DNA from 2 places in the Paenibacillus sp. FSL H7-0714 genome. Region 2 is predicted to be linked to the other one. Evidence: predicted binding sites of a transcription regulator. Region 2 holds the regulator's gene; the other holds the start of a gene.

Region 1 (3,406 bases), 1.5 Mb from region 2:
AGCAGCTTGTACACTGCGGTACATAGTTCAAGGCCGCTTCTACTCTTCTGTATCCGTTTCTCAAAAGCAAATAGAGGACCCGTTATACTAGCACGGCATCGCTCCATTGTAGCAAGCAGTTCTTCATCCATCTGTCTGCCGCCTTCCAGCGACAAGCTAGGAATCCCTTTCCATGAACGGCCATCCGTCCAGCGATACCCTTGAATCCCACAAGCCAGCACATAATTCTCTAAGGCGTCCATATCCTCACGCGTAATACTACCGTCCAGCGGTAGCAAAAGCTCTGTCTTTACACAGCGGAATACATCCTCGAAGCGCCAGCGTCGACGCACCACATCCAATGCGGAACGTACAAACTCTACCAATGGATGGTGCAGCTCATTTACCTTCTGATCCAGAAAAAAAGGTACTCCGTAATCTTGGAACAACGGTTTAATCAGTTGCTCGTAATCTCCAATATTACGCATCAATACGGCCATTTCACCATATTTTGCACCTTCATCTCGCGCCAGTCTGATCATTTCACGCAGTGCTCCCTCAACCTCTGCTCTGTGAGAAACTGCTGCGCCTATAGATATCGCTTCATTTGCCAGTTCATCTGCACCCATCCAGACCTTTCGGCGGTCATATCCCCTTTCGAGATGAGCAAGAACAGGACTTTCTTCAAAACGCGGAAGAACCGCTGGCTCCAGAAGCTCGTCCCACACATCAATGCCTAGCTCTTCAGCTATTCCACGCAGTTTAATGTAAGTAACCGCAGTTGGGTGAAACAATTCAAGCTCATTCAACTGATCTCCATAGGGATACGAACGATCAAGTGTAAGGGACACGGTCAGCTTCGATGCTTGCTGCATCAATTCACGAAGCACTACGAATTCCTGCGGGGTAAAGCCGTGGAACCCATCTACCCAAATCTCCGCCCCGCGAATGTAAGAGGAATCAGGAATATGCTCAGCTAGTTCCGCTAAACGATCCTCTTCGTCGATATAGAGGCGTGACATTTCCTTCTCTAAATCGCTGAATACCAGCTGTAAATCATCCAGCTTGCCTTCAAGAATAGGACTTCTTGCAATAGCGCCTCGCATTGCGGATAACTGCTCCTCTAAATCAGAGGAAGCCAAGCAGCAACGCTTCATCTCCGTATGCAGTTGATTCAACCGTTCGACAAAACCCGGTCTGTCGGCAGAGGCACCGAATAATTTCAGTTCCTCTTTACGGCGACTGATGATTTTGTAAATCAACATCTTTTTACCCTCTTCACTGATCGGCAGACTAGCGCTGCCTCCAGTTTCCTGTTTCACTCGATAGGCAAGCCGAGAAAAGCTCAGTGTCTGCGCCCGAATGCTTCCCTTCACATTCCCTACGGTCAAAAGCCCCCGTTCTGCTCCAAAGGAACCTTGTTCCGGTACAAGAATAATGATCGGCGCGCCAAAAGGCTCCTTCTCTAATGAAGAAGAAATAGACTCCCATATTTTTGTTGTCTTGCCACTACCAGAGCGGCCTAGTAAAAAGGTTACCGACATAAATGATAGACTCCTTCCGTAGCGGAGAAAATGTATATGATACAAGGTGAAATACTCACCGTTTGATAATGTTCAAATGAAAAAGTTCAGTCGTTCCTCGTCCCCTCAGTATAACATAGCTGCACATATCAGAACATGCGTTTGCTAGTATTTTCTAATGATTTACAATAAAAAAGCTACGAAGTAAACAGCAACTATTGTATTTTGGTGAGTTGCTGTTTAGTATTTCTAGTTTGTTAAGCAAGAAACGTGATTCCTTAATCAAAAAAAGCCGCTAAATTAGCGACTTTCAATCAAACATTTTTCTTTTCCTTCTTAATGAACAGTTGTATCTGATAATCCCACTGCAATATTCCAGTCACAATAATGTTATGAAGAACAAAATCTGGACACACATCGTATTCCGTCTTTGCCCTTTCAAGTAAACTTTGTAATACAGCATTCTTATTCTCTTCGGTACAAATTGCACACAGATAGTCCCCTTCTGGTAGCACAGTCAGCCCCTCTAAAGACGGATATTTCAAGCAAACAGCAAATAATCGTGTTATTCCTTCAGTCGTGAACATTCCTGCCATATCTTCAAACAGAAATTGTGAATGCAGAGACGTTTCAATTTGTTGATAGAAATGTCTGTGATAGTCCCATAAATTCTTAAGTGTGGGGCTTTCCATTTTATTCGAAAGCATAATTACCCTTTCCTCTATGTGTCTGACAAAGTAATTTTCACTTTGACTATAACCGTCGTGGAACTTATTTTCATAATGTAGATAGGCACGTTTAATTTTCGATTTTGCATAATGCAGACGAGCAATTTTATCGTCTGCTCTTTTTTCTGCTTGTTTTAGAAATGCAATTACTTTAGAGAGATCATTCTGCTGCAAAATATCTTTAATATCCATTAAAGTAAGATCCATTGCTTTGAGCAGTTCAATGGTTTGCAGCTTTACGAGCTCCTGCTCGGAATAGTATCGATATCCCGACAATTCATCTTTATGGCATGGCTTGACTAATCCAATACGATCATAGTGCCGTAAGGTCTCAGTGGTCATCTCTACGATCTCTGCTGCTTGCTTAATTGTAAAATAGTTGTTCATATCTACCCTCTTGACCTTTTTGTAACACAAAAGTTTATGATGATTAAAACATATGCGACTGATAAACGCAACGAAATACAAAATGAATTTATTACCAGAGAGGAAGGCAAATATGAAGAACTAAATCATGTATCAAAGGATTATCAAACATGTATTGCTGTCTATGCAGTCATATTGGTATGGTTGGCTGACAGATCCTACTTTAGTGACTATCATTTTGTGTATTTATTCCAATCCAACCCTTGCAACATATTTGGGTAGACTTTTTCAAGATCATTATGTTCAACTCTAATGCTTTGTTGCATATCGGAACTTGTCTGCATAGCAGCTTAAGATTGGCATTCGTAGGACTGGCTATATTTAAAAGAAAAATGATTTAACAAAGGAGCATTTTATAATGAAAAGTACTGCAAAAAAATTACTAACTACTATAGGCATATTGGTGACACTATTGATATCATTAGCAGGATGTTCCTCCGACTCCACTTCCATGGAGGAAAAAAATTACATCATACCTGCCCAAAAGATTGATACCTTAACAATTGATGTAAAGGACAAAAAAATAAATATCCTCAAATCTAAAGATGAACAAATTCATATTGTTTACTATGAAAGTGAGAAAGATTTTTACAAGATTGATCTATCTGACGATAAAGAACTGTCAATGGTAAGTGACAGTAATAAGGAATGGAACGACTATATCGGAGGAAAAGGCTCGCAAGTAACCAGAACTATTCAGGTATCGATACCTGATGCAACTTTAAAAAATTTGACTTTAAAAACATCAAA
Region 2 (3,406 bases):
TATGCGTTCCCCCTAGTCATCCAGTAATATCTATGAAAAGGAACAGGGTGTTAATGCTTACGCCCCTTGTTACCTTGTTCATGCTCATCATTATCGACCAATTCAATCGTATTCAATTGTGCTCGGAAGTTATTGCGAATATTCCCCAAATAAATTTCACGAAGCTTGGCGCGTTCCGCCGTTTCCTCTTGATTAAGGCCTACGCTCTTCTGTTTGCGTGCCAATTCGTTAATACGCGCGACCAACTCATCAATATTCAAAACTTTCCCTCCCCTTATAAATTAATTCTAACTCTGCCATGAGAAAAAGAGCTTGTCAAGGTTTACTCCCTGCAAGCTCTTCATGTCCTCTTATTATGTTCTTAGAATATTAATATATAGGTAAAGTGAGAATATCTCCAGCATTAATCTGACTACCTTTAATGCCATTGGATTTTTTAATTCCTTCTATATATACAGCCGTTTTCATATCAGAAGGTTTATTCTCAAGAGCAATACTCCAAAGTGTATCTCCACGTTCAACCACTACGCGCTTCTCATCCTTCATTAAAGTAGTAGATCCTGCAAATACATTACCTACTACTGTAAGTCCTGATAGTACGAGCACGATGATCAATGTCAGTTTAATAACAAAATCTCTACGGAACAAACGCATCAAGCCTTCAAGCAAAAGCTCTGTAATCTCTTTAATCTGAGCTGAATAACGGGTAATAGGATTATGTCCTAAAGATTCAACCACTGGGGCTTTATCGTAGATGCTACGGTATGTACTGTATTTTAACATGAATATCATCCTCCAAACACTTGTTCTTACTTTTGAAATTATAATAACACGAACATGTGTTTTGTTCAATACTATTTTAGAACAATTGTTCTCTTTTTTTTCAGAGGTTAATATTTACCATATTCTTCATATAAAGAATCACTCTTATCGTTTAGATGAAGGAAACGCAATCAATACAAGACTACCATTTATTAACTCTTTCGAATTAATATTTATAATAGTTAGAACTTATGTTTGTGCGAACGGTAGTTCTATGTTATAATTTTCCCAAACATTACTATATGGGGTTGATTCCAATGTCAAAGATTTCAAGTCGCCAGCTGGCGATCCTGGAATTTATACGTAGCGAAGTCCGCAGCAAGGGTTATCCTCCTTCCGTCCGGGAGATTGGAGAAGCTGTTGGTCTTGCTTCCAGCTCCACAGTTCACGGTCATTTAGATCGGCTAGAGAAGAAGGGACTTATCCGTCGAGATCCAACGAAGCCTCGTGCGATAGAATTGCTTGGCCAAGAGGATTCCGAGAATGTCCATCATTTCGCGCAAACCGTCGCTCGCATTCCTGTCGTAGGTAAGGTTACCGCCGGGGTTCCTATCACTGCTACTGAGAATATTGAAGACTACTTCCCGCTTCCAACTCACTATGTTGGAGATAACAAAGTATTTATGTTATCGGTTCAAGGTGACAGTATGGTCGAAGCTGGGATTATGAATGGCGACTATGTTATTGTTCGTCAACAACAAACGGCTGATAACGGAGATATCGTTGTAGCTATGACCGAAGAAGATGAAGCAACCGTTAAGACTTTTTATAAAGAACGTGATCATATACGTCTTCAGCCGGAGAATCCGGCGTACGAGCCTCTTCGCCTTAATCGCGTGACCATTCTCGGCAGAGTTATCGGATTATTTCGAGATATCCACTAAGTATGCACTCCTACCAAGCGAAAACGGATACCGTCCTTTAGGACGGTATCCGTTTCTACGAGAAGTATAAGGATAGGGTATATCGTATAATATATACTTTCTTTTATTTTTTAAAAAAAGCTGTTCTGCAAATGCAGAACAGCTTTTTTATTGTTATCAAACTCCATTTATCAATTACAGAACATTTGTTCTCATAGGCTAAAATGACCATTTTTAATGAATAACCGTTTAGGCATCCTCCTCATATCTTAATTAGAAAGGAGTGTTGCACAATGCCAAATTACCGGATTATAGTTGATCTGACGCAGCGTATGCTTTATCTTCTTGATAACGACATTGTGATCAGGGGCTTCCCAGTCGGAATCGGTAAAATGTTAACTCAATCACCACTCGGTGAATTCACAATCATTAACAAACAACCCGATCCAGGTGGTCCATTTGGGGTCTTTTGGATGGGTCTATCTAAGCCTCATTATGGGATACATGGAAATAATGATCCCTCATCCATAGGGCACGAAGTATCCCATGGTTGTATTCGTATGTACAATGAAGATGTGTTAGCACTAGCTGCGATTGTACCGATTGGAACACGAGTAACGATCAGGAATTAAATCTATCTCTATAGATAAACACGCCTCACTCATGGTTCAATGGAGGGGGCGTGTTTGTATTTATGTATTTTTGATGACCTAATAGGAATTATGTGGTTATATGTCGAATAATGTTAACAGGATTTCAAATTGAAAGGAAGTGTCTCGTTTTGAACAACTCAAAAATTAGAACCCTCGTCGATTTTAAAGTCGATGCACTTGTTAAACTCTCTGGCTTATTGTTAAATAACGATCAAGCGAGTGGAAAAAAAGTAAATTTACTCACCTCATTCGGCAGTATTCAAGGGACCATCTCCCCTTCCACCTCCAATAAAGAGGATGTTTTCGACTTAAAATCTCTAATGGATGATGTCATTGTAGATGAATACATATCTTATTTAGGTGCGGAACATCCCGATAAAAATTTCAGCTATAACTTTGTAGTCCTTAATGATGTTTCTGTAAGACCCTATATTCACTATGAATCTCCGATCGAATACAAACAGCTAATTGTTTATACCGATCAAATCACAGCCTTCAATTTCTTATGATTTTGACATATTTATTTTAAAAAGCTCTCAACAAAGCACTCCAGCAGTTGCCCCAATTTTGCACTCAGCTCGCAAAATCGGCAGATCTCTGGGTGCTTTCTCTTTTTCTAATCAGTAGTCGTTTCCTAAATTCCCACGATTTTCGCTCTTAACAGATACTAGTAGAGAGAATTCAGGCATATCTTTCAATAAGCAATAAATCTTGCTCTTCTGAGATCTTTGGAGGTGTGATTACATGCTGATTTTCTTGATGTATATGTTTGCCATTGTAGGAGGAATCTTAATTCTAAGTGCCGTTTTTATAGAATTAAAAAAACTATCTACTTCTTCTGAACTTTCTAAGCTGTTAAACGCAACCTCATCTTTTAATATTATATTCACCAAAACATTCATTCCGCCCAATCAATCGCACTTGATCGCCCTTAATGAACCTTATAAAAAAATAGCAATAGGTACCAGCAATCCGAAAACAAGCAAAAAAGCAATAGCAAAGCTATACTCGTTCGACAATATAATGGGATCAGAGATTGTTGTTAACGCACTAACCCTTTCAAAAGTA

What was found. The regulator LexA, encoded in region 2, represses DNA repair genes until DNA is damaged. The targets are predictions, from matches to a motif close to CGAACATATGTTCG.
Region 1: a site for LexA is predicted at 1,654-1,667, ahead of addB (helicase-exonuclease AddAB subunit AddB). Genes of this name have one in related genera too.

What each region holds. Positions count from the first base shown of each region.
Region 1 covers NZ_JBBOPT010000001.1:5,517,973-5,521,378, forward strand. The annotation lists gene addB (helicase-exonuclease AddAB subunit AddB) at 1-1,523, opposite strand, end outside; gene NST34_RS24735 (MerR family transcriptional regulator) at 1,817-2,617, opposite strand; gene NST34_RS24740 (DUF4097 family beta strand repeat-containing protein) at 3,015-3,406, shown strand, end outside.
Region 2 covers NZ_JBBOPT010000001.1:4,028,645-4,032,050, forward strand. The annotation lists gene NST34_RS17900 (hypothetical protein) at 1-1, opposite strand, end outside; gene NST34_RS17905 (DUF896 domain-containing protein) at 51-260, opposite strand; gene NST34_RS17910 (LysM peptidoglycan-binding domain-containing protein) at 370-783, opposite strand; gene lexA (transcriptional repressor LexA) at 1,080-1,706, shown strand; gene NST34_RS17920 (L,D-transpeptidase) at 1,979-2,317, shown strand; gene NST34_RS17925 (hypothetical protein) at 2,467-2,847, shown strand; gene NST34_RS17930 (hypothetical protein) at 3,083-3,406, shown strand, end outside.